DNA from 2 places in the Arthrobacter sp. CDRTa11 genome. Region 2 is predicted to be linked to the other one. Evidence: predicted binding sites of a transcription regulator. Region 2 holds the regulator's gene; the other holds the start of a gene.
What was found. The regulator HrcA, encoded in region 2, represses chaperone genes, less so after heat shock. The targets are predictions, from matches to a motif close to TTNGCACTCGNNNNNNNCGAGTGCNAA.

Region 1: the regulator HrcA is predicted to act here: its motif matches at 15,761-15,787, upstream of groL (chaperonin GroEL).

The regions. Positions count from the first base shown of each region.
Region 1 covers NZ_CP044532.1:974,274-994,104, forward strand. Annotated here, with positions in the region: gene gcvP (aminomethyl-transferring glycine dehydrogenase) at 75-3,014, shown strand; gene gcvT (glycine cleavage system aminomethyltransferase GcvT) at 3,026-4,174, shown strand; gene gcvH (glycine cleavage system protein GcvH) at 4,414-4,797, shown strand; gene F8G81_RS04560 (L-serine ammonia-lyase) at 4,991-6,400, shown strand; gene F8G81_RS04565 (TspO/MBR family protein) at 6,407-6,967, opposite strand; gene F8G81_RS04570 (lipid II:glycine glycyltransferase FemX) at 7,226-8,314, shown strand; gene F8G81_RS04575 (peptidoglycan bridge formation glycyltransferase FemA/FemB family protein) at 8,395-9,711, shown strand; gene F8G81_RS04580 (threonine/serine ThrE exporter family protein) at 9,774-11,261, shown strand; gene F8G81_RS04585 (siderophore-interacting protein) at 11,293-12,132, opposite strand; gene F8G81_RS04590 (uracil-DNA glycosylase) at 12,147-12,917, opposite strand; gene F8G81_RS04595 (DUF3263 domain-containing protein) at 13,034-13,363, shown strand; gene F8G81_RS04600 (LytR C-terminal domain-containing protein) at 13,415-14,044, shown strand; gene F8G81_RS04605 (cold-shock protein) at 14,202-14,408, shown strand; gene F8G81_RS04610 (ABC transporter substrate-binding protein) at 14,414-15,676, shown strand; gene groL (chaperonin GroEL) at 15,969-17,597, shown strand; gene F8G81_RS04620 (hypothetical protein) at 17,713-18,717, opposite strand; gene F8G81_RS04625 (RNA polymerase sigma factor) at 18,723-19,232, opposite strand; gene F8G81_RS04630 (ribonuclease HI family protein) at 19,444-19,831, shown strand, end outside.
Region 2 covers NZ_CP044532.1:2,995,951-3,005,455, forward strand. Annotated here, with positions in the region: gene ybeY (rRNA maturation RNase YbeY) at 1-183, opposite strand, end outside; gene F8G81_RS13450 (PhoH family protein) at 180-1,268, opposite strand; gene F8G81_RS13455 (GerMN domain-containing protein) at 1,713-2,597, shown strand; gene F8G81_RS13460 (16S rRNA (uracil(1498)-N(3))-methyltransferase) at 2,648-3,430, opposite strand; gene dnaJ (molecular chaperone DnaJ) at 3,433-4,560, opposite strand; gene hrcA (heat-inducible transcriptional repressor HrcA) at 4,642-5,655, opposite strand; gene F8G81_RS13475 (DUF3097 domain-containing protein) at 5,799-6,644, shown strand; gene F8G81_RS13480 (DUF4870 domain-containing protein) at 6,783-7,202, shown strand; gene hemW (radical SAM family heme chaperone HemW) at 7,225-8,454, opposite strand; gene lepA (translation elongation factor 4) at 8,491-9,505, opposite strand, start outside.

The sequences.
Region 1 (19,831 bases), 2.0 Mb from region 2:
GGCGGAAACTCTCAGGTCCAATACAGAGCGGGGAGGAACCCAATCGATGTGGCGTACCCTCGCCGCCTTAGTACATGGAGTTCCTCGTGACTGTTTCTCCGGCCTCCGCCAGCCCGGCACCCGCTGCCCAGGCCCCCGCAAGCCCGGCCCTCGCCCCGACCTTCCCAGCCGTCGCATCCTTTGTTGACCGGCACATCGGCTCACGCCGCCAGGACGACGTCGACGCCATGCTCAAGGCTGTTGGCTATGACTCCGTTGATGCACTCGTGGACACAGCAGTTCCCAAGGACATCCGCCAGGACTCGCCGCTGGAGCTCACCCACGCCCTGAGCGAGGTGGAAACCCTCGCCGAATTGCGGAAGCTCGCCGCGAAGAACAAGACCGCCGTGCAGATGATCGGCCAGGGGTATTACGACACCGTGACGCCGCCGGTGATCCGCCGCAACATCCTCGAAGGCCCGGCCTGGTACACGGCGTACACGCCGTACCAGCCGGAAATTTCGCAGGGCCGGCTTGAGGCGCTGCTGAACTTCCAGACCATGGTGCAGGACCTCGTGGGCCTGCCCATCGCCAACGCGTCCCTGCTGGATGAAGCCACCGCCGTGGCCGAAGCCGTGCTGATGATGCGCAGGGCAAATAAGGCCACGGGCCAGAACGCAGGCGCCCGCGACGGGAAAACCGTCCTGGATGCCGACTGCCTCCCGCAGACCATCGCCATTGTGAAAGGCCGCGCCGCGGCACTGGGCTTTGAGGTCCAGGTGGCTGACCTCGCCAAGGGACTTCCCGACGGCGTTATCAACGGCGTGGTGCTCCAGCAGCCCGGCGTCTCCGGCCGGGTTTTCGACCACAGCTCCGTTATTGCCGACGCCAAGGAACGCGGCGCGCTGGTCACCGTGGCTGCCGACCTCCTGGCCCTGACGCTGATCACGCCTCCCGGTGAGCAGGGGGCCGACATCGCCGTTGGCTCAGCCCAGCGGTTCGGCGTCCCCCTGTTCTACGGCGGACCGCACGCCGCCTACATGGCCGTGCAGAAGGGCCTTGAGCGTTCCATGCCTGGCCGCCTGGTGGGCGTCTCGAAGGACAACGCCGGCGTTCCCGCGTACCGTCTTGCCCTGCAGACCCGCGAGCAGCACATCCGCCGCGAAAAGGCCACCTCCAACATCTGCACAGCCCAGGCGCTGCTGGCCATCGTGGCCTCCATGTACGCCGTTTACCATGGTCCGGAAGGGCTCAAGGCGATCGCCCTGGCTGCGCACACCCACGCCAGGACCCTTGCCGCATCACTGAGCGCAGCCGGGCTTGACGTCCTGCACACCAGCTTTTTCGACACCGTCACGGTTTCCGTACCGGGCAAGGCTGCCGGGATTGTTGCCGCGGCCGAAGCCAAGGGCATCAACCTTCGCAGCATCGATGCCGACACAGTGGGCTTCTCCACGGATGAAACCACCACGCCGGAAATCGCCGCCCAGGTGCTGGAGGCATTCGGTGTTTCGGCCACCGACGGCGGCGACGCAGCCTTCGCACTGGACCCCGCCGTCGAACGTTCCTCCGAGTACATGCAGCACCCGGTGTTCAGCACCCACCGTTCCGAGACGCAGCTGTTGCGCTATATCCGCAAGCTGTCCGACCGGGACCTGGCGCTGGACCGCACCATGATCCCACTGGGTTCCTGCACCATGAAGCTGAACGCCACGGCTGAGATGGAAGCCATCTCCTGGCCGGAGTTCGCCTCCATCCACCCCTTCGCCCCCGACTCCCAGACCGAAGGCTGGCGCGAACTGATCGCGGACCTGGAAGCCCAGCTGACCGAGATCACCGGCTACGACCAGGTGTCCATCCAGCCGAATGCCGGGTCCCAGGGTGAGCTGGCCGGCCTCCTGGCCATCCGTGGCTACCACCGTTCCCGCGGCGATGACCAGCGCAATGTGTGCCTGATTCCCGCTTCGGCGCACGGCACCAACGCAGCCTCAGCCGTGCTGGCGGGTATGAAGGTGGTAGTGGTGGCCACCGCAGCGGACGGCACCATCGACCACACCGATCTCTACGCGAAGATCGACGCCAATAAGGACGCGCTCTCCTGCATCATGATCACCTACCCGTCCACGCACGGTGTGTACGACGCCGACGTCCGCGAGGTCTGTGACGCTGTTCACGCTGCCGGCGGCCAGGTGTACATCGACGGTGCCAACCTGAACGCCCTGGTCGGCCTCGCCCAGCCGGGCAAGTTCGGCGGCGACGTCTCGCACCTGAACCTGCACAAGACCTTCTGCATCCCGCACGGCGGCGGCGGACCCGGCGTGGGCCCGGTGGCGGCGAAGGCACACCTGGCGCCCTTTATGCCGGGCAACGCGGCCACCTGGACCGAAGGCAACGACGTCCCCATTTCGGCATCCAAGTACGGCTCGGCCGGCGTCCTCCCCATCTCCTGGGCCTACGTCAAGCTGATGGGCGGCCAAGGCCTGACCGAGGCCACGAAGTCGGCGCTCCTTGCCGCCAACTACATCGCTGCCCGCCTCAACGACTTCTTCCCCGTGCTCTACACAGGAGAAGGCGGCCTCGTGGCGCACGAATGCATCCTTGACCTCCGCGAACTGACGGCCCGCACCGGCGTCACCGCGGAGGACGTGGCCAAGCGCCTCATCGACTACGGCTTCCACGCCCCCACCCTGGCATTCCCCGTTGCCGGCACTCTGATGGTGGAGCCCACCGAGTCCGAGGACCTCGGCGAGATGGACCGGTTCATCGACGCGATGATCTCGATCCGCGCGGAAATCGACCAGGTGGCCAACGGCGACTTCACGGTCGCGGACAGCCCGCTGCGCAATGCCCCGCACACCGCCGCGGCCGCCATCAGCAGCGACTGGGACCGTGCCTACCCGCGCGAACAGGCAGTCTTCCCGGTTCACACGCTCAGACAGGACAAGTACTTCCCGCCTGTGGGCCGCATCGACGGCGCCGCGGGCGACCGTAACCTGGTCTGCTCCTGCCCGCCGCTTTCCGAGTTCGAAAACTAAGGATTCCTTCGATGACTGAGAACTACACAGCGCTCTATGAAGAGCATAAGAAACTCGGCGCCTCCTTCACCGACTTCGGTGGCTGGCAGATGCCGCTCAAGTACAGCTCGGAGCTGGCGGAGCACCACGCCGTCCGCAAGGCAGCCGGCATCTTTGACCTGTCCCACATGGGCGAAGTCTGGGTCACTGGCCCGGATGCCGCCGCGTTCCTCGACTACGCGCTGGTGGGCAAGATCTCGGCCATGGCCGTGGGCAAAGCCAAATATTCGCTGATCTGCAACGAAGACGGCGGCATCATCGATGATCTCATCGTTTACCGCCGCCCGGTTGCCGACGATGGCACCGACGTGTTCCTGGTTGTCCCCAACGCCGGCAACGCCAAAACGGTGGCAGCCCAACTTGCTGACCGTGCAGCGAACTTCGATGTCATGGTGGAGGACGTCTCCGCGGACACCTCCCTGATCGCTGTCCAGGGCCCCAAAGCGGAGGAGCTCCTCCTCCGCCTGGTCCCCGCCGCCCAGCACAACCTGGTCACCGGGCTCAAGTACTACGCCGCCGTCGAGGTTCCCTTCCTCGTGGCCGGAGCCGGCCAGGACCTCCTGCTGGCCCGAACCGGCTACACCGGTGAGGACGGCTTCGAGATCTTCATCAATAGCGACGACGCCGCCGCACTTTGGCAGGCGATCGTCGCCATTGCGGACGAAGGGGAGCTGGTGCCCGCCGGCCTTGCCTCCCGCGATTCGCTCCGCCTCGAAGCGGGCATGCCCCTCTACGGCAACGAACTGTCCCTCGACGGCGACCCCTTCGCCGCCGGGCTGGGACCGGTCGTCGCGCTCTCCAAGGAAGGCGACTTTGTGGGCAAGGCCGCCCTCACCGCCATGAAGGAAGCAGGCGCCGGCAGCACCGCCGGCCGCCGGCTGGTTGGACTCAAAGGCCTGGGACGCCGTGCCGGCCGGGGCCACTACCCGGTCCTCAAGGACGGCGCCGTGGTGGGCGAAGTCACCTCCGGCCAGCCTTCACCCAGCCTTGGCTACCCCGTGGCTATGGCCTACGTGGACATCGAGCACAGCGATATCGGCACCTCCCTGGACATCGACCTCCGCGGCAAGGCAGAGCCGTTCGAAGTCGTCGCACTTCCGTTCTACAAGCGCCAAAAGTAGCTTCTCGGTCCGGGCTCGGTCCGGCAGACCGGGCTTTTCACGCGTGCTGCTCCTTCGTCGCTCTGACGCACGCTTTCGAAAAGTCCGGCTCTGCCGGCCCGGGACGCTCTCTCACTTAACGCAGTGTTTGGGCGGACGCTCTCTCACTTAACGCAGTGTTTGGGCGGACGCTCTCTCACTTTTCGCGTGGTTTGAGTCGATGCTCTCTCACTTTTCACACACTAATTAAGGAAAAACACATGGCAAAAGTTGCCGCCGAACTGCAGTACTCCGACGAGCATGAGTGGGTGGCCCGTGAGGGTGGCAACGTTGTGGCGATTGGGATTTCCGCCGTCGCCACCGATGCCCTCGGTGACATCGTGTATGTGGACCTGCCGGAGGTCGGTTCAGCCGTGACGGCGGGGGAAACCTGCGGGGAAGTTGAGTCCACCAAGTCCGTCTCGGACCTGTACGCCCCGGTGACCGGCGAAGTTACGGAAATCAATCCCGCCGTCGTCGATGACCCTGCGCTTATCAACAGCGACCCCTACGGCGCCGGCTGGCTCTTCAAGGTTGCCGCCGAATCTGAGGGCCCGCTTCTTTCCGCCCAGGACTACGCCTCCAAAAACGGCGGCGAACTGTGAGCTTCCACGGATCACGGATGGTTGCCAACCTCCGCTAAGACCCGTATGACAGAAGTACGGATCACGACGCCGGCGGCCCGCCAAAAGCTGCCGTCCGGCGTCGTACATCCGGCAGTACTGCCGCCCACCAGGTGGCCGCACAGCCTCCGGCAGGACCAACTGCCGGACCACGCAAGCCCAGTAAGGAATCACCATGGCCGTTGGAGTCTTTGACCTTTTTTCCATCGGAATAGGACCCTCAAGTTCCCACACCGTGGGCCCAATGCGGGCCGGTGCGGTTTTCGCCGGCGAGCTCAAATCCTCCGGTGTGCTGGACCGCGTGGCCGGCCTCCGGGTGGATCTGTACGGTTCGCTGGCCGCCACCGGACATGGCCACGGCACCATGACAGCCATCCTCCTGGGGCTGGAGGGGTTCCATCCCGAGCTGATCCTGCCCGATGAGGTGGAGGAACGGTTGGCCGCTATCGCGGAGACCGGGGTACTGCAGCTGGCCGGCGCTGATGGACACGGTGTGCCCCTTCGGTACGGGGTGCAGGACATGGTGCTGCGGCCGCTGACCATCCTGCCCAGGCACACCAACGGTCTGACGTTCACCGTCTCCGACGCCGGGGGCGAGGTCCTGCACACGGCCACGTTCTACTCGGTGGGCGGCGGGTTCATCGTCCGCGAAGGCGAGGAGGACGCGGCACAGCAGGAACTCGACGAGTCCAAGAAAGAGCTTCCGCTGCCGTTCAGGACCGCCGCTGAACTGCTGGGCCACTGCCAGTCCAAGGGCCTGTCCATCGGCGAAGTCATGCTCGTCAACGAGCGGGCCTCCCGGTCCGAGGACGAGATCCGCGAGGGCCTGCTCCATATCTACTCGGTGATGGAAAGCTGCGTCCAGGTCAGCCTTAAGCGCGAAGGCCTGCTGCCGGGCGGGCTGAAGGTCCGCCGCCGTGCACCGGACTGGCATGACCGCCTTCTGAAGGAAGACAAGGACCGTGATCCCAAGTACTGGCAGGAGTGGGTGAACCTGATCGCCCTGGCGGTCAACGAGGAGAACGCCACCGGCGGGAGGGTGGTCACCGCGCCAACCAACGGAGCAGCGGGCATCATTCCGGCCGTGCTGTATTACGCCCTGCATTTCGCGCCGGGCATGGAGAACGCCAGCCAGCAGGACCGCGATGACGTTGTGGTGAAGTTCCTGCTCACCGCCGGGGCCATCGGGGTCCTGTACAAGGAGCAGGCGTCCATCTCCGGCGCGGAGGTGGGCTGCCAGGGTGAGGTGGGCTCGGCGTCCTCCATGGCCGCTGCAGGCCTGGCCGAGGTGATGGGCGGGACCCCTGCCCAGGTAGAGAATGCCGCGGAAATCGCGATGGAGCACAACCTTGGCCTGACCTGCGATCCGATCGGCGGACTGGTCCAGGTTCCCTGCATCGAACGCAACGCCATCGCGGCCGCCAAGGCAATCAACGCCGCCAAGATGGCGCTCTGGGGCGACGGTTCGCACCGGGTGTCGCTCGACGAGGTCATCATCACCATGCGCGAGACCGGCAAGGACATGAGCTCAAAATACAAGGAAACAGCCATGGGCGGCCTCGCCGTGAATGTTGTGGAGTGCTGAGCCGGATCAGTTGTGGACAGCCGCCCAGGCGTTAAGGGTTCCGGAAAAGATTACCCAGGACAGGTAGGGCAGCAGCAGGAGTCCGGCGGAGGTGCTGATGGGGCCAAAATTCAGAACCATAAAGGTCAGCGCCACAATCAGGGCCACGATGACCGCCAGCCCAAGCCATAGCGCCAGCGGCCCCAGCACGGGGTAGAGGCCGAAAAAGAGCGGTGTCCAGGCCAGGTTCAAGGCGAGCTGCAGCCAGTACAGTTTCAACGGCCTGCTGGAGAGGCTGGTCCCGCGTCGCCAGACGAGCCACGCCGCCACCGCCATGGCGGCATAGAGGACTGTCCAGACGGTGCCGAACATCCACCGTGGCGGAGTCCAGGGAGGCATGTTGGCAGTGGCGAACCACCCGTTGACGTTTGCAGTGACCGCAAGGCTGCCCAGGCCGGCCACGGCGGCTGAAGTGCCCAGGAACAGCAGGAGCATCAGGAGTTGGGCCACAGTTCCCCGTTCAGGCGTTTCCTGCTGTGCTGCCGGCGGCTGGCGCTGTGCCGGAGATTCACCGGAAAGGAACTGCATGCTTCAACCCTTGCCAAGGCTGAAGCCTGAGTCAAGGCGGGACCACGAGTCAAGGCGGGACCAGGAGTCAAGGCGGGACCAGGAGTCAAGGCGGGGCCGCGGCACCGCCGTCTAAATGCCGGGGAGGGAGGGTGCACCGGCGGGCGCCGGCCGGCCAGCGGGGCAACGCTGAAAAGCCCCGGGCAGATCAGGCTTTAGACTTGGGACTACATGTCCGCACGCAGCCACACCCACAGAACCACGAACGAAACCCTGAGATTGGACACGGCCCCCTTGCGCGAATTTACCGCCCGCTTTGCCACAGCCGAGGAAATTGAGAACTGGGACAAGCACGTCACGGCCAACCCGAACGGCGGCAACATGTTGCAGTCGGCGGCCTACGCGTCGGTGAAGAACGGCCACGGCTGGAAGGTCCGTTTCCTTGTCCTGGAATCCGGGGGAGCTGCCAGCTACAACCTGGTTCTGGAGAAGAAGTTTCCCGTCCTGGGCCGCCTCTGGTACCTCATCAAGGGGCCAGATCTGGCCGCCCTTGAGGACCTGAAGCCGGCGCTGGACGCCTGCGCTTCGTTGGCCAGGAACCGGAAATTCAACGTTTTCGCGGTCAAGGTCGAGCCGGACATCACCGCCACCGCCGAAAACCAGGCACACTTCGCCGCCGCCGGCCTGGTGAAGGCACCGAACATCCAGTCCAACGACTCCACGGCTTTGCTTGACATCGCTGCGCCGGAGAATGAAGTGCTCCGTGCCATCACTTCACGCGCACGCAACGCCATCCGCCGGGCGGAACGCGAAGGCTGCGAAGTGGTGCAGCGGGATCAGGGCGTCGAAACGTACCGCGCCCTCTATGACCTGATGGCGGACACCGTCAAGGCCAAGGGATCGATGCCCCTGCGCAGCTTTGAGTACTACTCCCGGTTCTGGGACGAATTTTGCAACCGCGGCCAGGGCAACTTCTTCTTTGTCTATGAGGACGGGAAGCCGAGCGTCGGCGCCTTTGTGATCAACTACGGCTCCAAGGCCACGTACAAGGACGGCGGGTCCACCCAGAACCGCAAGCAGTACGGTGACTCGCATCTGGTGCAGTGGGCTGCCATCCGCAGGATGAAGGAGCTGGGCTGCACGGAGTACGACTTCTGCGGCACGCCGCCGGCAGCCAGGATCAAGGACAAGTCCCACCCGCTGTACGGCATGGGCATGTTCAAGACCAGCTTCACCAAGACAGTCACTGATTTTGTTGGCTGCTACGACTACGTCCTTTCGCCCGTCAGGCACGCCATGTGGGTGAAGGGCGCCGAACGCATCTTCCGGCGGCTGGAAACCATGCGCACCGGCGGCCAGTTCTACTGACCATGAGCCTGCCCGTCCATCCAGTCCACAAAGACCAGCGCCCCGAAGCCGGCAGCACATCAACACGTGAGGGAATTTCTGTGAATCCAATCAAGGCCGGAACGGACCTCGAATTTGCCGTCCTGAGCGACGCCGAATATGAGTCCTTTTCCGTGCAGCACCCGCAAAAGAACTTCATCCAGTCCGCCGATTTCGCCCGTTTTCAGCGCGCCCGCGGACAAGTCGTGGAGCTGGTTGGCTTCAGGCGCAACGGGGAGCTCGTGGCGGCCGGGAAACTTAACTACACCAGAAACCGCTGGGGTTACACGGTCTGCGAGTGCGCAAAGGGCCCCCTCCTGGACTACACGGACGCTGACCTGGTGACTTCCGTCGTCGAACTCCTTAAGACAAGGGCCGCAGACCGTAAGGCCGCGGAGCTGAGGATCTCGCCGAACCTGGTGTACGTTGCCCGGGACGAGGACGGCGCAGAGCACCCGGAAATCCTCGACAACCGTCCCCTGGTGGCGGAACTGGGCAGCCTGGGTTTTGAGCACCAGGGCTCGGACATGAACTTCGCGAACGTCAACTGGATGTTCATCAAAAAGCTCGAGGGCATTAAGGACGCCGAGGAGCTCATCATGAGCACCAGCTACCGGACGCGCAAAGCCATCCGGAAGGCGGAGAAGAACGGGGTCTTCCTGGAGCAGGCCACCCTGGAAACCCTGGATGAGTTCTACGACGCGTTGAGCACGGCGGGGGATGAAAAGGGCTTCATCTACCGTGAACGCGAATACTACGAGCAGCTCCTGCGCACCACCTCGTCAGAGTTCACCAAGCTCATGATGGCAAAAATCGACATCCCCGGCTACCGCAAATCCATCACTGAACGGCTGGAAGCCGAGTCGGCAACCGCGGCAGACCTGCGCCGTGAAGTTGAGGAAACCGGCAGCAAAAAGAAGGCCAACAGGCTCAAGGTGGTCCAGGACCTCGTGGACAGCTACGAGCGCAGCCTCAAGGACATCGAGCGTTTCCCCGACTCCGTTGGCGTGGTAACCGTAGCGGCCATCCATTTTGTCTGCTTTGGCGACGAGGTGGTCTGTGTCATCGGCGGCACCAAGCAGGATTACATCTACTTCAACGGCGCCACGTCCCTGTACTGGGGCATGATGCTGCACGCGCTGGAGAAGGGGTACTCCCGCTACAACTTCTACGGAACCTTCGGCATTGAAGGCCAGGACGAGGAGGGCCACGGTGGCTACGCCTTCAAGAAGGGCTTCGGCGGAGAGGTGGTCCAGCTCCTGGGCGACTTTGTGATGCCGGTCCGGCCAGCCATGTTCCAGGCCAACCGCCTGGTCAGGGCCGCAACCTCCGCCGCCCGCCTGGTTCTCGGCAAGCTTCCCCTCAAACGGACGGCTTAGCAAAACCAGTACAGCCAGCACCGCCAGCAAAGACGATCCACCACAGGGGGAGGAGGACCAGCATGACCCATCGACCTGAAAAGCCCGGGGCCAGGCCGCACACCGACGGCCTGCCCAAGACCGAGCCGCTTTCGCCTTCGCAGCTCCACCAGAACGCCGCAGCCAAGAGGATGCTGCGCCGCCTGGTCCAGGGGGAGAACCCGCCGACGGCGCCCCTGAGTATTGTGGACAGGCTCACCGGGAGCCCCTACGCCAACCCGATGATCCAGGTGGGAGGCGTGGATACGTCAGCCCGCAAGACCCTGGACTTCGCCCTCCACCTTGCCGAGACGATGTTCCGCTACGGTGCAGGCGCCTTGGAAGTGGAAACCAGCATCATCGCCGTCACCGCCGCCCTGGGGCTGAAGAACATCGAAGTGGACATCACCAACCAGTCGGTGGCCATCAACTACGCTCCCAAGGACCAGACGCCCATAGCGCTGTTGCGGGTGGTCCGGTCGTGGACCAACAACTACGCCGGGCTGGCCAAGGTGCATCAGCTGGTGACAGACATCGTGGCCGGGGGAGTGGGCCGGGACGAGGCAATCCGGCGGCTGGACGAGGCCATCACCAGCCCCAAACCGTTCCCGCGCTGGATGGTCACCATTGCCTTCGGCGTGTTCGCAGCTGTCTTTGTGGGTGTGCTTGGCGGCGGCCCGGTGTCCTCGCTCATCGCTTTCCTCTCCAACATCGGGGTGAGCCTCCTGGCCCGCAAGCTGGGGCGCCTTCGGATGCCTGACTTCTTTGTCACCGCAACATCTGCTTTCGTGGTGACGATTGTGGCTCTCCTGCTCTGGCGGTTCGGACTGACGAATTCGCCGGCGATCGTGGTGGTGGGCGGCATCCTGCTGCTCCTGCCCACGGGCCGCCTGGTCTCTTCAGTCCAGGATGCAATCAATGGATTCCCTGTGACAGCAGCAGGCCGGTTCCTGTCCACGGTCCTGACATTCGGGGCGCTGGTGGCCGGGATCGCCGTCGCCTTTGTGGTGGGGTCTAAGACCGGGATGCAGGAGATCGATGTCACCGAGACCTTCCCGCCCGCCTACGACCTATGGGTCCTGGTAATCTTCATCGCCATTGCGGTCATGGCCATCGGCATCACGGAGCAGACCTCCTGGACGCTGCTCCTGCCCACGGCAGCGGTTGGCGTGGCAGGCTATCTGGTGCTTCTCGGCGGTGGGGCACTGGGCCTTGGTGACAGGTTCTCTCCCGCCCTCTCAGCCGTGGTGATCGGTCTGCTGGCACGCGTGGTGGCGCTGAAGATGGGCGCACCCCAACTGGTGGTGGCCGTTCCCGCCGCGCTGATCCTGCTGCCTGGCTTGACCATTTTCCGCTCCATGTACGTGCTGACCATCGAGGAATCCGAGATCCTGCTTGGCGCCGGAGGGATGCTCAATGCCGGAGCGATTGTCCTGGGCGCGGCCGGCGGGATTGTGCTGGGAGACACCCTGGCCAGGCCGCTGACCCGGAGCCTGGCCAGCAACGAACGCAGGCGCGCCCGGAGACGGTGACCAGAGCTGACTGTTTTAGATTTGCCTGTTTTTAGATTTGCCCTACGGGGAGCTTTTTCTCCGCCTGGAAATCGTCCTCGACCCGTCCGCTGGCCCAGTAACCTGACAGGGACACCTGCTTGCGTTCCAGCCCGCGCTGGGCAAAAAACACGTCCCGCAGCGCCTTCATGTACCCGCGTTCCCCGTGGGCGAAAACATCAACCCTGCCGGCGGGCCACTCCGCGCTGGCGACGGCCGAGGCCAGCAGGTCGCCCGTGCCGGCCGGTGCGCCGTGGCGGAAGAGCCAGGTGATGTCCACGCCGGCGGGCGCGGAGATTGGCTGGATGTCGGCGTCGCTGTCCACTTCCAGGAAGGCCAGGCCGCGTGCTTCCGGGGGCAACGCCTCCAGCGAAGCGGCGATGGCAGGCAACGCGGCCTCGTCGCCGGCAAAGAGGTACCAGTCGGCGTCGGGAGCGGGGTTGTAGGCGCCGCCCGGGCCGGTGAACGTGAGCGTATCGCCCGGCTGGGCAGATGCTGCCCAGGGGCCCGCGAGCCCTTCGTCGCCGTGGATGACAAAATCTATGGCGAGTTCCTCGGCCTCAAGGTCCACCCACCGGACGGTGTATGTACGTGTAAAGGGCCACTGCTCACGGGGCATGGTTTCCCGGACGGCCCACAGGTCCAATGGCATGCCGTAGTCAACGCCGGGCTGCGGGAAGGCAATCTTGACGTAACGGTCCACAAAACCGTTGTTGGTGTAGCCTGCAAAGCCCTCGCCGCCGGCAATGATCCTGACCATGTGCGGGCTGAGTTCCTCACGGCGGATCACGGTCAGGTCGGTCTGCGGGCGGGTCTGCTTCGAGGCGCTGGTGGCGGCCGGAACGGTGCTCATAAGGCAAGCCTAAGCTAAGGAACCTGGGGGAGTTCCCAGGTTACGCCGGTGCTGCCTTGTTCGCGCAGCAACGCATTTGCCCGGCTGAAGGGGCGGGAACCAAAAAACCCGCGCGACGCCGAAAGCGGACTCGGGTGCGGACTCGACACCACCATTGCCCCGCGGAGAAGCGACCTGACCGACTCTGCGTCCTTGCCCCACAGGATGGCCACCAGCGGAGCAACCGCGCCGCCGGGGGTCTCCCGGTTGGCTACGGCCGCAACGGCCGCCGTGGTGATTTTCTCCCAGCCTTTGCCACGGTGTGAACCGGCCTCCCCGGCCCTGACGCTCATCACCCGGTTCAGCAGCAGCACCCCCTGATCAGCCCAGGCAGACAGGTCGCCGTGTCCCCTGGGCGGGATCCCCAGATCGGCTTCCAGTTCACGGTAGATGTTGGCCAGGCTCCGGGGAATGGGGCGGGTCCGCGGATCAACAGAAAAGGACAGCCCGACGGCGTGCCCGGGGGTCGGATAAGGGTCCTGGCCAACAATGAGAACCTTCACGTCCGCCAAGGGCTGACGGAATGCACGCAGAACGTTCGACGGCGACGGCAGGACCTGGTAGCCGGCCTCAACTTCGGCGGCAAGGAAGGCCAGGACGGCCCGAAGTTCCGCTTCCACCCCAGCCAATGCTTCCGCCCAGTCAGCAGCCATCAGTTCGGCGAGCGGGAGCCGTGCCATTTCGGCGAAGTCAAGGGTATCCACGGGGACCGGGTCCCACTCGAACAGCGCGTCGGGCTCAAACACCCTCCCATTCTTGCAGGGATCCGTTTCTTCCCTTCGACGAGCCGCAAATGACAATGGTGTTATTCGTCCGTACCATGGGGCTGGGACTTTTACCGTAACCAGCGAAGGAGTGTGTCGTGGCAGAAGCAGCTCGGGAACACATGCCGGAGCCGGAAGTGCACAGCCCGCTGCTGCCTGATTTCAGTCTTCGCGACTCGCGGTTGAGCGAGCGGGACCAGCAGATGCTGGCCCTGGAGCGGCAGTGGTGGAAGTACGCCGGTGCGAAGGAACAGGCCATCAGGGAGCTCTTCGACCTGTCCGCCACCCACTACTACCAGTTGCTGAATTCGCTCATAGACACCGAGGATGCACTGGCCCACGATCCGATGCTGGTCAAGAGATTGCGTAGACTACGTACGTCACGTCAGCGGGCACGTACTGCACGCCGCCTGGGATCCGACGCGTAAGTAGGCCGCGCTGTTCCGAACAGCAGCAATCAACAAGGATGTCTCCCCACCATGACCAAATACGCTCGGGATGAATTCGACAAGGTACCGGAGACTGCCTCGCGGCAGGGAGTCCACCGTTCCGCATCTGCCCCTTCCCGGCGCAAGTTGTGGCCCATTCTGGCGGTCGGCATGGTGGCGTTGGCCATCGGGTTGGTCTCCTTCCTGATCCTCCCGAAGCTGGGCATCATGCCCGCGGGTACGCAGGCTTCCAGCAGCCTGGAGTCGGCAGCCCTGCCCCAGTCGGGAGCGGATCCTTCAGCGAGTGCGGACAGCTCCGCCAGCCCGCAGCCCTCCGCCGCGCAGACGTCCGAAAGTGCAAAACCAGAACCAAGCCCGACGCCGAGCGCCACGCCGTCGTCCGCGGTGGACAAGACCCAGGGCGTGGCGGTCTACAACGCTTCCGGAACAGCCGGGCTGGCTGGCCGGGTCAGTTCAACGCTCCAGACTGATGGCTGGACGCTGGGACAGGTGGGCAACTGGGGCGGTGCCCCGCAGCAGACCTCCGTGATCTTTTACGCCGGCCCGGCCCAGAAGGCCAACGCAGAGGCCCTGTCCGCGCTTTTGAACATTCCCACCCTGGTGGACAGCGCCGAATTCCAGGTCCCGGTTGTTGTGGTGCTGGGCCCCGGCTTCCGGTAAGCACAACCGGTTACGCCTGAATAACTATTGGGCGCCGACCCGGCCCTGTGCCTCGGCCAGCCCCGCGGCCATTGGCTAGAGTGATTTCAGCGCTTCGGTTCATAAATGCGGCGCACAGGGGCGTGGCCCTACGGACGCTACTGAAAGAGTGGACAACATGGCACTGGGAACCGTTAAGTGGTTCAACGCTGAAAAGGGCTACGGCTTTATCACCGTTGACGGCTCAGGCGACGATGTTTTTGTGCACTGGTCGGCCATTGAGGGTGAGGGGTACCGGGCCCTGGACGAGGGACAACGCGTGGAGCTGGAAATCGGCGAAGGCGAGAAGGGCCCGCAGGCCGAAAGCGTCCGGCCCGCCGAGTGAAGTCTGTGACATTGAAGGCGGCCATCTTTCGGGGCGCCGCAGGAGCGGCAGTCCTCCTTGCCCTGGCAGGCTGTTCGACGGCCGCCGGGAATGCGCGGCTGGATTCCGTGGAAGCATCCGGTGACGGAACCCTGCGCATCGGCCTGATCCTGGACAACACCGGGGACCAGGCCTTCCTCAACGATTCACAGCGGGCCGCTGCCAAACTCGCCGTGCAGGAAGTCAACGCCGCCGGCGGTCACAAGGGAAAACCCGTGGAGCTGCTTCCCGAGTCTGCCGGCGATGATACCGAGGCACAGGCCAGGAACCTGGTGGCAGCAAAGGCTGATGTGGTGATTGGGCCCACCGACTCGAGCCACGCGGCCGCTGCCATCGCCGTACTGTCCCACGCGAGAGTGCCGCTTATTTCACCGGCCAACTCCGCCGCAGGGCTCAGCTCACACCAGAGCGGCGGCTATTACTTCCGCACCGCTGCAGCCGACATTGCCCAGGCATCCGTGCTGGTCAAGCTTGCGAAGGACGGCGGCGCCAAGAGCCTTGCCGTGGTCCATCAGGACAGCGCCTACGGCGGGGAAGTGTCCTCCGCTGTTGCCGCTGCGGCCAAGGACGCGGGCTTGGAAACCGTGTCCACCTCGGACTTCAAACCGGGAGATGCACGGCAGGCAGCCGCTGCCGCGCAAAAGGCTGCGCCGGACGCCGTGGTGCTGATTGCACGGGAGGGCGCCCAGGGCGCCATAGCGGAACTGAACAATGCCGGATTGTCCGGGAGCAGGATCGTCCTCAGCGATGGCGCCTTTGCCAAATACGGTTCGGGGCTGGGTTCCAAAGCGCTGGACGGCGCACGGGCCGTAGTTCCCGGATTGTTCCCCTCGGCGGACTTCCAGGCGCGCCTGGTGGCGGTGGAGCCCCGGCTGAAGGATCTATCGTTCGCGGCGGAGACCTTCGACGCCGTTAATCTCGCGGTCCTGGCCGCTGCGGAAGCCGACGACGACGCCGGGCGGACCATAGCTGCCAACCTGATTGCCGTCTCCGGCGGGTCCGTTGAAAATCTTGACCGGGGGCAGGCCGGGAAGAAGTGCACTTCCTTCAAGGATTGCCAGGCGTTGGTGAAGTCCGGTGCCGCCGTTGATTATGACGGCGAGTCAGGTCCCGTTGCCTTCGACGCCAACGGTGACATCACCACGGCGAACTTCATGGTCTTCACCTACGGGCCGGACAACAACGCCCGGGTGACGGGCCGCGAGACGGCGGGCCGTGCCGCCGGCTGACCGGCAGCAGCGAATCGGCTCTCCGCAGAGCGAAACCGGCACCCTTTCGCTTGCACTCTCACCTATGGAGTGCTAATTATTGACTTAGCACTCTTACGTGCCGACTGCTAAAGCAACGTCCGGTTCCGGCCGGTTGCGGAGCGAGGCGCCGGCCGTGGAGCGAAAGAAACACCTTGCTGGGGTGAGATCCGGAGCAGGCGGCATACAGAGGCCGGCGGCAAAGGATCGTCCGTCGCGGGCACCGCAGTGGAGGTTCATTCTTAACGACTGTCCCGAAAGGACTACTGCCGTTATGGCCAAGATCATTGCATTTGATGAAGAGGCACGCCGCGGCCTTGAGCGGGGACTGAACATCCTCGCCGACGCCGTTAAGGTCACCCTCGGCCCGCGTGGACGCAACGTTGTCCTCGAAAAGAAGTGGGGCGCCCCCACGATCACCAACGATGGTGTTTCCATCGCCAAGGAGATCGAACTGGACGATCCTTACGAGAAGATCGGCGCCGAGCTGGTCAAGGAAGTTGCCAAGAAGACGGACGACGTGGCCGGCGACGGAACCACCACGGCTACCGTGCTGGCACAGGCGCTGGTCAAGGAAGGCCTGCGCAACGTTGCTGCCGGCGCTGACCCGCTGTCACTCAAGCGCGGCATCGAGAAGGCTGTAGAAGCCGTCACGGTGGAGCTGCTCGCTTCAGCTAAGGAAATCGAAACCAAGGAAGAGATCGCGGCTACCGCGTCCATCTCCGCCGGTGACGATGAAATCGGTGCCCTCATTGCCGAAGCCTTGGACAAGGTGGGCAAGGAAGGTGTTATCACCGTTGAGGAGTCCAACACCTTCGGCCTGGAGCTTGAGCTCACCGAAGGCATGCGCTTCGACAAGGGTTACATCTCCGCGTACTTCGTCACGGACGCTGAGCGTCAGGAAACGGTCCTTGAGGACCCGTACATCCTGATCGTCAACTCCAAGATCTCCAACGTCAAGGAACTGGTTGCTGTCCTGGAGAAGGTCATGCAGTCCAACAAGCCGCTGCTGATCATTGCCGAGGACATCGAGGGCGAGGCCCTGGCCACGCTGATCGTGAACAAGATCCGTGGCACCTTCAAGTCGGTTGCCGTCAAGGCTCCCGGCTTCGGTGACCGCCGCAAGGCCCAGCTGGCTGACATTGCCGTCCTCACCGGCGGCCAGGTCATCGCCGAGGAAGTAGGGCTCAAGCTGGAGACGGCTGGCCTGGAACTCCTGGGCCGCGCCCGCAAGGTGGTTGTCACCAAGGACGAGACCACCATTGTCGAGGGTGCAGGCGACGCCGACCAGATTGCTGGCCGCGTTTCCCAGATCCGCGCCGAGATCGAAAACTCCGATTCCGACTACGACCGCGAGAAGCTGCAGGAACGACTGGCCAAGCTGGCCGGCGGCGTTGCAGTTATCAAGGCCGGTGCCGCTACCGAAGTTGAGCTCAAGGAACGCAAGCACCGCATTGAGGACGCTGTCCGCAACGCAAAGGCTGCTGTTGAAGAAGGCATCGTCGCCGGTGGTGGCGTTGCACTGATCCAGGCCGGCGCCAAGGCGTTCGCCAACCTGAACCTGACCGGCGACGAAGCAACGGGCGCCAACATCGTCCGCGTTGCCATCGACGCTCCGCTGAAGCAGATCGCCTTCAACGCCGGCCTCGAGCCGGGCGTTGTGGTGGACAAGGTTCGTGGCCTGCCCGCAGGCCACGGCCTGAACGCAGCAACCGGTGAATACGTTGACCTGCTGGCTGCCGGCATCAACGACCCGGTCAAGGTGACCCGCTCTGCACTGCAGAACGCGGCCTCCATTGCCGGCCTGTTCCTCACCACCGAGGCCGTAGTGGCCGACAAGCCGGAGAAGAACGCTCCGGCCATGGGTGGCGGCGAAGACATGGGCGGTATGGGCGGCTTCTAGCCCCCAGCTGGTAACTGGCCCAGCGGCCGGACCCGTAGATAAGAAATGCGGCCCCCTCATGGAGGGGGCCGCATTTCTGTGCCCGCGTTTTTCCTGCCGGCCTAAGCGGGTGCGGTTACTGGTAGCGCAGGCTCAGCAGCAAAGCCTTCAGCTGGGTGTACTGCACGCTGTTCATCCAAGCCTTTGCCGTCTCGGGGCTGGCGAAGATCGGCTGCTTTTCAAAGTCGAACAGCACGCGGGCGGACATGGCACCATTGGGCATCATGATCTGATTGGTCCCCGAGCTCCTCTCCCCGGCCTCGAATTCCGAAGAAAGACGCACGTCCATGAAGTAGGACGGACGACTGTCCGCCGGTTGGGCGGGTGTGGCCATCCCCTCAGCGGGATCAGCCAAACCTTGATCCGACGCGAAGCCGAACTTCAGAGGATTACCCGACTTGTCCGTGATCCCGGGGACCGCCGCACTGTCCAGTACCGTCCGCTTCACCCAGCCACCAGTGCCATCACCGTAGAACCCGCTGAACACGTGGGCTACTTCTCCGCCAGCAGCATCCGAGACGATAGCGCCCATGGAACTGGCCTTCGTCTCCTCCGAAAGATAGGGCCCTTGCTCCGTTCTGACACTCCAGCCAGCGGGGTACTGGAAGGAGACATGGCCGTCCGGGAACGTGAACGTCTGCAGCGCGACGGCTTGCGCGGCCGGTTGCGACGGAGCAGTTGTTGGTGCCGCGGCGGGGGCAGTTTGTGCCGGAGCGGGGTTCGCAGCCGGCACGGATGCTGACACTGATGGGGTGGCCGACGGAGTCGCGGAGGCTGTGGGCGTTGCCTGGGCGGAGGTAACAGTGGCTGCCGGCGCAGGCTTGGAACTCACCGAACCGAAGTTGGCGCCAACGAGGACCGCTGCCGTCACAGCAGCAGCGGCGAGCAAGAACCCACCTGCGATCTGCGCCTTGCGATGCCTGTGGTTGTCCAGGGAGGTCACACCCGCGCCCGGCGGGCTGTGGCGGAAGACTGTGGTCCCTGACAGGATCTTATGCAGGGCATCTTCCCCATTCGGCTCCGCCTCTGGATCGATAGCCAGTGGGTCAACCGCTGATATCTGGTTCTTGACCGGATCCATGTTCTTCAGACCCCCATCTTGTGTGTAGTGGCTTCGGCCCCTGCAGGCACCTGTTTCCGGAAGGCTGCGCGGGCCCGGTGCAGACGGACCCTGGCCGCCGATTCGCTGCATTGCAGCACCCTCGCAATGTCTGCAGTGCCCAAGCCGTCCCAGTAGGCCAGCTGCAAAACGTCGCGGTCCTGTTCGCGCAACCGCATCATGGCATCCTGTACCGCGACGTTTTCGGACGCGTCCCCGAACCGTTGGACCACCGCCGTCCGCAGTTTGTCGAGCAGCGCCTGCCGTCTGTCGCGGCTGCGGTAAGCGTTTCCCACCAAGTTCCGCGCAACCGTCAACAGGTAGGGGAGGTCCTTATGTGAGCTGTCGGCCCATTTCTGCCACACCACGCGGAAGACGTCAGCTGCGATCTCCTCCGCCAGGTCCGCCGATTCCACGCGTCGGCGCACGAACTTGTAGACGGATGGATAGTTGTCTTTATGAATGGCGATAAACGCCAATTCGCGCTCTGAAAGCACGATTGTCCCCCCAATAAATAGAACCCGGAACTGCAGGATATCTGTATAGTTTCCGGCCGGGCCCCTACTGTTACACGTGGTGCCAATCTTTTGTTGACGCCCGCGAGGTTTACGAAGTTCCGGATGCATTTGATCCCCTTCGTGGTGTCGATGGCTGGCTCACAGTCGCCGGCGCGAACGCATTGTCCGGGTGGTCTGGCAGGATGGAGCCGTGACAATTACTGCAGCAGCCGACGGTTCGGCTTTAGGAAATCCCGGCCCTGCCGGGTGGGCCTGGTATGTGAACGACGATTGCTGGCGTGCAGGGGGATGGCCGCACGGGACCAACAACCAGGGTGAGCTGATGGCCGTCCTGGACCTTTTCCGGGCCACGGCGCACGTCCCCGCGGAAGACCTTCGAATCCTGTGTGACAGCCAGTACGTCATCAACTCCATCACCAAATGGATGCCCGGCTGGAAGCGGAAGGGGTGGCGGAAGGCCGACGGCAAACCGGTCCTGAACGTGGAACTGCTCAAAGAACTTGACCGCGAACTCACGGGCCGCAAGTACACCTTTGAGTGGGTCAAAGGCCACGCAGGCCACCCTCTTAATGAGGCAG
Region 2 (9,505 bases):
GGTGGAGCCTGGCTCGTCCATCAGCTCGATGTGGAGCTTCTCCATCGCCGGCTCGTCCACCAGGAGAATGGAAAGTTCCGCCTGCGGGTGGATATACAGCTGTTCGAAGATGTACCGGGACAGGGCAACAAGCTCCGCCTCATCCACCTGGATGCCGGATTCGTTGTTTACTTCAATACTCACGCGTGTTCCGCCCGCTTCTCCCTGGCCACTGAATGCTTGACCCGGTTCCGTTGGACGTCATCCCAGAGGCTGTAGGCCCGGACGATGTCGCCCACCAGGCGGTGCCGGACTACGTCCGTTGCGTCCAGGACGGAGAAGTTAACATCCTCGATGCCCTGCAGGATCTCTTCAACGATGCGCAGCCCAGACCTGGTGCCAAAAGGCAGGTCAACCTGCGTCACGTCTCCGGTGACCACCATCTTGGAGCCGAATCCCAGGCGGGTCAGGAACATCTTCATCTGTTCCGGCGTGGTGTTCTGCGCCTCGTCGAGGATGATGAACGCATCATTGAGTGTCCGGCCGCGCATGTAGGCCAGCGGCGCCACCTCGATGGTTCCCGCGGCCATCAGGCGCGGAATGGATTCGGGGTCCATCATGTCGTGCAGGGCGTCGTAGAGCGGGCGCAGGTAAGGATCGATTTTGTCGCTCAGCGTCCCCGGCAGGAAACCCAGCCGTTCACCCGCCTCGACGGCAGGCCTGGTCAGGATGATGCGGCTGACTTCCTTCTGCTGCAGTGCCTGAACCGCCTTGGCCATGGCCAGGTAGGTTTTGCCGGTACCGGCGGGGCCAATCCCGAAAATGACGGTGTTTTCGTCGATCGCGTCAACGTAGTTTTTCTGGTTCAGCGTCTTGGGCCGGATGGTTCTGCCGCGGCTGGAAAGGATGTCATGGGTCAGGACGTCCACCGGGTTTTGCAGTGACTGGCTGCGCAGTAAAACAACAAGCTGCTGAAGCACGGCGGGGCTGATTACGGTACCGCGTGCCACCAGTTCGCGCACTTCATGCAGCAGCCGCATGATCCGGGGAACGTCTGTGGCAGGCCCACTGATGGAGAGCTCATTTCCGCGGACATGGAAATTAACGGCCGGGAACTGTTCCTCAATGAAGCGCAAGGCCTCGTCGTGGCTGCCGAGCGATTGAACCATTTGATCGGAGTTGTCAAAGAGAACCACCTCCGTCCGAACACCAGGAAGGGTATGCGGGAATTCTCCTGCGGCGCGCTCTCCGGTGTTCAACCGGCGCTTTCCGTTCGCTGATTCAGTCATGGTGCCGGCCCGCGGGCCTGAGGTCCCCTTCACTTCGAGTAAACACTGCGGATGACGGTTCGAACGGCGGGGCGTTTGCCGCCCGCCGACGGTCACCGGATTCCTCCTATCTTACGCCAGCACAAGCCCGCCGCGGATTGGCGGCCCTGCGTTCCACCGCAGAAAAAGGCGCATCAGGGGGAGGCGGTTCCCGTCATTAGGTATCAACTTCATATCGGCCTCATATCGTTCCCGTTGCAGTTGGGCCCGGAGACGGCATCCGGCAATAACGGCAAGGCTGCCTGTGCCATGCTGGAAATTCAGCGTAAAGCTGGAAATCCAGGCCGTCCGGGGACCGGCCCACACAGGCAGAAAGGACAGGCCATCACAGTGCCGGGAAGAGCGACGCCCCTTGCCGCGGGACCACTCTGGAAACGGGTCCGCTCTGCAGGCCTCCTGGGTCTCATGCCTGTTGTCCTTGTCCTCACGGGCTGCATCGCCGCCCCCGGCCCCGAGCCGACACTGGCTTCGCCCACCATCGGGGCGGAAAGCAGCCTCCCTCCCGGCGCACCTTCCACCAGTGCCCCGCTGGAAACCACGCAGTCATCCAGTAAGGCGCCGGTCTACTGGATCGGCCGCAGCAACAACAACGTTTTCCTGTACAGGGAGTTCAGGGATGTGCCCGAGCAGGAGAACCCGGTCACCCGTGCACTGCGTTCCATGATGTCTGACAAGCCGCTTGATCCGGATTTCTTCACTCCCTGGCAGAACCCGAAGAAGTTGGCCACGTCGATCTCCGGCAAGAACGTCATCACCGTCGACGTCTCAGAGGATGCCTTCAACAGCAATCTGGACGCCGACATGGCTGCCCGTGCCATTCAGCAGCTGGTCTACACTGCCACCGCGGCGGGCGCCAGTTCCGGCCTAATCGACTCGGGCCAGCAGATCCAGGTGATGGTTCTGGTGGACGGTCATACGGACTATCTCGCCTTCAACCACATCAAGCTTGGGACATTGATGTCCCGTACCGCCGGCATGGTGGCGCCTGTGTGGATCATTGACCCGCAGGAAGGTGTGGACGTGCCTGACGGCAGCGTCAAAATCACTGGACGCAGCACAGCTCCCGGCGGCAAGCTCCGCTGGCAGATCCTGGAGGTCCAGGACAACGGGGACATGACTCCGTTCCTGACGGGCGAAACAACCGCCGCCGCCGAGCCGGGTCAGTCAGGCGTGTTCACTCTGGCGCTGACCCTTACACCTGGCAACTATGAGCTGCGGGTGTCCCAGCTGGATACCGTGGGAAACCGCCAGGACCTGAACGTGGACACCCGCGGCTTCAGTGTCCGCTAGAGGCCGCTGGTTCCGATCCCATAGTTTTCCGTCCGGCCCGTAGTTTGGATTCAGCCAGCGGGTGCAGCCCAGCGGCCCAGCACGTCGCTTGCCAGCACCACCGCGGCCGGCCCGGCTGTGGAGGAACGAAGCACATGGTGTCCCAGGAGCGCCGTCACAGCGCCAACATCGCAGAGCCGCGTTACTTCCCGGGGGCTGATGCCGCCCTCCGGCCCTACAATAAGCAGGACTTCCCGGGGACCGGTGCCGGTGGCCGAATCCTGCCAGGCCTCAAGGACGGACCTTAGCGGCCGGACAGCATCCTCATGCAGAATCACGGCCAAATCCGCTGACGCTACAGCGGCGGCCAGGCCCTGGGTATCGACGGCGGCACGCACCTCCGGGATCCAGGCCCGCCGGGCCTGTTTGGCCGCTGCCGCAACAACCGACTGCCATTTGGCGTGGGATTTGGCAGCACGCTCACCTTTCCAGCGCACAATGGAGCGTTCGGACTGCCATGGGATCACTGCGTCGATGCCAAGTTCTGTTGCCGTTTCCGCGGCGAGTTCATCGCGGTCCCCTTTGGCCAGCGCCTGGACCAGGACCAGCCGGACGTCAGGGCGTTCCTCGACGGCAAGAGCCGAGCATTCCACCGTCAGTTCGGCCGGCTGTGCCGAGATAACAGTCCCCGTCAGGCGTTTGCCTGCGCCGTCAGCGATATCCACAGACTCCCCGGGGGCGAGGCGCTTGACCGTCGCCGCGTGGCGTGCCTCCGGCCCCTCAAGGACAAATCGGCGGCCGGGCACCATCTGGTCCAAGGACCCGGCCGCGCTGAAGAAAACCGGATTGCTCACCGCTACAGGTTACCGAGCCGGTCCCGAAGTTTGGCGAAGACACCGCCGCTGGCGGCCAGCTTCCCCTCGGTAAACTGCTCACCACGCAACTTTGCCAGCTGCCGCAGGAGGTCTTCCTGGGCCGCGTCCAGCTTAGAGGGCGTTTCAACCTGCAGATGCACTTTCAGGTCGCCGCGGCCGTAGCCGCGCAGGTGCGTCACCCCAAGGCCGCGGAGGGTGATAATTTCGCCCGACTGCGTGCCGGCCTTGACATCGATCTCCTGCAGCCCGTCGAAGGTTTCGAGCGCGAGTTCCGTTCCGAGTGCGGCCGCCGTCATGGGAATGTTGAGCGTGGCGTGCAGGTCGTCGCCGTCGCGGACATACGTGGCGTCATTGTTGACCCGGATTTCGACGTACAGGTCACCGGCGGGGCCTCCCGCGGGGCCTGCTTCGCCCTGGCCCGAGAGCTGGATGCGGGTTCCGGTGGCAACGCCGGCGGGTACCTTGATGGTCAGGGAGCGCCGGCTGCGGATGCGTCCCTGCCCGCTGCACTCGTTGCAGGGGTCCTTGATGACGGTTCCAAATCCTTCGCAGGTACCGCACGGCGCCGCCGTCATGACCTGGCCAAGGATGGAACGGACTGCACGCTGGACCTGGCCGCTTCCGCCGCAGATGTCGCAGCGTTCGGGGTGCGTTCCCTCGCGGCAGCACGAACCGTTGCAGGTAGGGCAGGTGACGGCCGTGTCCACTTCGAGCTTCTTATTAACCCCAAAGACGGCGTCACGAAGTTCAATGCGGACGCTGATCAGCGCGTCCTGTCCCCGGCGCACGCGTGAAGCCGGCCCGGACGAGCCGCCGGCACCAAAGAAGGTATCGAAAATATCCTGGAAGGCAAAGCCCTGGCCGGCGTACCCACCGCCACCGAACCCGTTGTCCGTGCCGTTCTCATTGCCTGTGGTGTCGTATACGCGGCGCTTCTGCGGATCCGAAAGCACCTCGTAGGCGTGCGTCACAGCTTTAAAGCGATCGGACGCATCGTCACCGGGATTCACGTCCGGGTGGAGGGTGCGGGCAAGCTTCCGGTAGGCCTTCTTGATCTCTTCTCCGGTGGCTTCCGGCGAGACTCCCAGGACGTCGTAGTGGCTGCTCAAGTTTTTATCTCTTCCTTGTTGTAACGCTTGCAGTTGTACTGCCCGTACTGCTCTTCGTGCCGGAACCTTCTGGACCCGGTATCACGGGCCCAAGATTCGTGAAAGATAGCGGGCTACTGCCCGGACGGCGGCCATGGTGGTGGGATAGTCCATCCGGGTGGGACCGAGAACACCGATCTTTGCCGTGCTGTCCGGACCGTACCCGGTGGCCACCACCGAGGCTTCGGCCAGGCCGTCGTAGGGATTTTCCCGGCCGATACTGACTGTAACGCCGCGGGGGTCCTGCGCCATCTCGCTGAGCAGGCGCAGCATCACCACCTGTTCCTCGAGGGCTTCGAGCACCGGCCCGATACTCAGCGGGAAATCCACGTTGGACCTTGCCAGGTTTGCCGTGCCAGCCATGACCATACGATCTTCACGGCTGTTGTGCGCCAGGCTTTCCAGCCCGTGTGCCAGGGCCTGTGCTGCCTGCCGCTGGCCGGGGCTGACAGCAGAGACCACAGCCGGAAGCGACTGCGTCAGCATGCTCAGCGGGGTCCCGGACAGTGAGCCAAGGAACCTGGCGCGGAGTCCGGCGATGGCATCATCCCCCAGGTCCTGGCCGATGTCGATCACGCGCTGCTCCACCTTGCCGGTGTTCGCGATCAGCACCACAAGGACCTTCCGGGGCCCCAGGAGCACAAATTCGATGTGGCGGATTGAGGCGCGGCTCAAGTGCGGGTACTGCACCACCGCTACCTGGTTGGTCAGCTGGGACAACAGCCTGACCGTGCGGTCCAGCACGTCGTCAAGATCGTCCGAGCCCTCCAGCAGCGACTGGATGGCACGCCGTTCCGCCGGGGACAACGGCTTTACGGCCGAGATCTGGTCCACGAACAGCCGGTAGCCTTTATCCGTCGGGATCCGACCGGCGCTGGTGTGCGGGGCGGTGATCAGCCCCTCGTCCTCCAGGGCTGCCATGTCGTTTCGGATGGTGGCGCTGGACACGCCCAGATGGTGGCGCTCAACGAGCGCTTTCGAACCGACGGGCTCCCGGGAGTGCACATAGTCCTCAACGATGGCACGCAGTACTTCCAGTTTGCGTGGTTCGCTCACACTCCACCTCCATCTACGGTTTCAGGGTTAGCACTCGACGTGCCTAAGTGCTAACAGTCTAATATGTCTCACCCCGTTGTTAGCATTGGTACCGCTCCGGGCGAAATTCCGGGCCACGATCTAGTGCAAGGCGGAGTGCATCCATGCAATACCAGAACTGGGGACCGCAGGAGATAGCCGCCCCCGCAAGGAACCAGCTGCCTGAAATTCCCGTGGAACGCGGCATGGTACTGGAGGACGTCCAGTCCGGCTGGGTGGGGGCTGTCACACGCGTGGAGAAATCCGGCGGTATGCATGTTGTGGCGCTGGAGGACCGGCGCGGCAAGTCGCGGTCCTTCCGCCTGGGTTTTGGGTTCCTCCTGGAGGGCCGGCCCATCCGGCTTATGCCCCCCGCTCCCCGGCAGGCTGCCGCATCAGGCGGCCGGACAGCCTCCGGTTCGGTAAGGGTGGCCGGCCAGCGGGCCCAAGTGGCCAAGGCGAGCAGGATTTGGGTGGAGGGAAAGCACGACGCCGAACTGGTGGAAAAGGTTTGGGGGGACGATCTCCGGGTGGAGGGCATCGTCGTCGAACCTCTGCACGGAATCGATGATCTTGCAGGGGCTGTCGCCGATTTCAGTCCCGGGCCAGGCCGGCGGCTGGGGGTCCTGGTGGACCACCTGGTGCCGGACTCCAAGGAGTCCAGGATCGCCGATGCGGTGATGGGATCACCGGGTGCGGCGGGCAACGTCCTCATCGTGGGGCACCCCTATGTGGATGTGTGGCAGGCCATCCGGCCCGCCGTGCTGGGCATCGACAAATGGCCGGTGGTTCCGCGCGGGCAGGACTGGAAGACAGGAATCCTGGCGGCCTTCGGCTGGCCCCACTCCACCAAGGAGGACATTGGCCTGGGCTGGCAGAAACTGCTGGGTGCTGTCCACAGTTATGCGGATCTGGAAGCATCGCTGCTTGGCCGCGTGGAGGAAGTCATCGACTTCCTGACTGTGCCCTAGCTTTCACGCCGCCGGCGCCAGGACGGCCAACACGCCCTTTCCGGCGCCGACCCAGTATTCTTGGTACGGCGGAGGCAGTTTTTGCCTCTGTCCGGCAGTTCCACACAAAGCACCATTGCACGTTCAAAGGAAGACACCGTGGCACAAAACGCACGTGAACACAGGGACAACCAGGATGGCCAGGGCCGTTCCGAGTACCATGGCGTTCCCGCAAATGCGCTGCCGCTCACGGCGAGCGAAGACCGCCAATGGGCCACATTGGCCCACTTCGGCGGGATCCTGGGATGCGTCCCGTCCCTGCTGATTTACCTCATCTTCCGGGACCGGGGGCCGTTCACCGCACAGGAGTCCAAGGAGGCGCTTAACTTCAGCCTGCCTCCCACCATCGCAGCTGTGGTGGCCAACATCCTTGTTTTCCTCCCCCTGGTGGGCAACATTTTTGCCGTCATCGCCACCCTGATCTGGATCGCCCTGACCTGCTACTCCGTGGCGGCCGGTATCCACGTGAACCGCGGCCAGCCGCACCGTTACCAGTACAACCTGCGCTGGATCAAATAGGGGACGCGCGCTGAACCCCGCGCTAGTCGGGAAGGATCCTGCGGACCACTGCGTCGGCGAGCAGGCGGCCCTTCAGGGTTAGCACCAGCTGCCCCCGGAATGCCGCCACGGGATCCACCAGGCTGTCTGCGATGAGTCCGGCCACTGCTTTCCTGCCCGACTCCCCCAGCGAACCGATGCTGACTCCGGATTCAAGCCGCGCCCCCAGCATGATCCGTTCCAGATCCCGGGTGGCGTCGTCGAGCGTTTCCCGGCCGGCCGCCGGTGAGAGTCCCTGGGCGAGCCGTCCGGCGTAGGCGGTGGGGTGTTTGACGTTCCACCAGCGCACACCGCCCACATGCGAATGGGCTCCCGGGCCGATGCCCCACCAGTCGTCGCCGCGCCAGTAGGCCAGGTTGTGCCGGCATGCCTGGCCGGGCGTCCGTGCCCAGTTGCTCACTTCGTACCAGCTGAGCCCCGCTTCGGCTATCAGTTGGTCGGCGAGTTCGTATTTGTCGGCGTGGTCGTCGTCGTCGATCCCTGGAACTTCACCGCGGCGGATCTGGGCGGCCAGCTTGGTTCCGTCTTCCACAATCAGTGCATAGGCGCTGATGTGGTCCGGCTCGTAGGACAGGGCTGTGAGCAGGGTGTGCCGCCAGTCCACCAGCGACTCCCCCGGGGTCCCATAGATCAGGTCCAGGCTGACAGCCAGCCCGGCCTCCCGCGCCCATTGAACCACCTGCGGCACACGGCTGGGGGTATGGGTACGGTCCAGGACCTTGAGCACGTGCGGAACCGCTGACTGCATGCCAAAGGAAACCCTGGTGAAGCCGGCGTCCTTCAGCAGGGCGAGCGACTCCGGGGTGACGGAATCCGGGTTCGCTTCGGTGGTCACTTCGGCTCCGGGTTCTATGCCCCACTCACCGATGGCCGCGCGCAGGATACGGGCAAGGTCCTCCGCCGGAAGCAGCGTGGGCGTGCCGCCGCCAAAGAAGACGGTGCTCAGCGTCCGGCCGGGAAGACCCGACTGCGGGAGCACGCGTGCTGCCAGCTGCACCTCCGAGATGGCGGTGTCGGCGTAGGCATCCTGGGAGGCTCCGCCGCCCAGTTCAGTGGCCGTGTACGTGTTGAAGTCGCAGTATCCGCAGCGGACGGCGCAAAACGGGATGTGCACATACAGCCCGAAGGCCCGGTCCGCCGCACCGTACACCGCCTGTGCAGGCAGCAGACCGTCCGACGGCGCCGGGTCGCCAAGGGGAAGAACGCTAGGCATTCGTGCGGCCTCCGGTGTTTCCGGCCACGGGCATCACTACTTCTTGGCCTTGTCCTTGGACTCGTCTGTGGTCAGGGCGGCGATGAAGGCCTCCTGTGGCACTTCCACGCGGCCCACCATCTTCATGCGCTTCTTGCCTTCCTTCTGCTTTTCCAGCAGTTTGCGCTTACGGGAAATGTCACCGCCATAGCACTTGGCCAGGACGTCCTTGCGGATGGCCCGGATGCTTTCGCGGGCAATGATCCTGGACCCGATAGCCGCCTGGATGGGGACCTCAAACTGCTGCCGCGGGATGAGCTCACGCAGCTTGGTGGTCATCATGACGCCGTAGGCGTAGGCCTTGTCCCGGTGGGTGATGGCAGAGAAGGCATCCACCTGCTCGCCCTGGAGCATGATGTCCACCTTGACCAGGTCAGCCACCTGGTCGCCGTCGGCCTTCCAGTCCAGCGAACCGTAGCCGCGGGTCTTGGATTTAAGGATGTCGAAGAAGTCGAAGACGATTTCGGCCAGCGGCAGGCGGTACCGGATTTCCACCCTGTCCTCGGAGAGGTAATCCATGCCGCCCATCACGCCGCGCCGGCTCTGGCACAGCTCCATGATGGCGCCGACGAACTCGTTGGGCGCAAGGATGGTGGCCGAAACCATAGGTTCGCGGACCTCCGCCACTTTGCCCGTGGGGTATTCACTGGGGTTGGTGACGTGGACTACCTTCTTGTCCTCCAGGGTCACCTCGTATTCCACGTTGGGGGCCGTGGAAATCAGGTCCAGGTTATATTCACGTTCCAGGCGCTCACGCGTGATTTCCAGGTGCAGCAGGCCCAAGAAGCCCACCCGGAACCCGAAGCCCAGTGCCGCCGACGTCTCGGGCTCGTACACCAGCGCGGCGTCGTTGAGCATCAGCTTCTCCAGTGCATCGCGCAGCACAGGATAGTCAGTGCCGTCCAGCGGGTAGAGACCCGAGAAGACCATCGGCTTGGCGTCCGCGTAGCCGGCAAGCGAATCGGAGGCGGGCTTGGCCATGTTGGTAACGGTGTCGCCGACCTTGGACAGG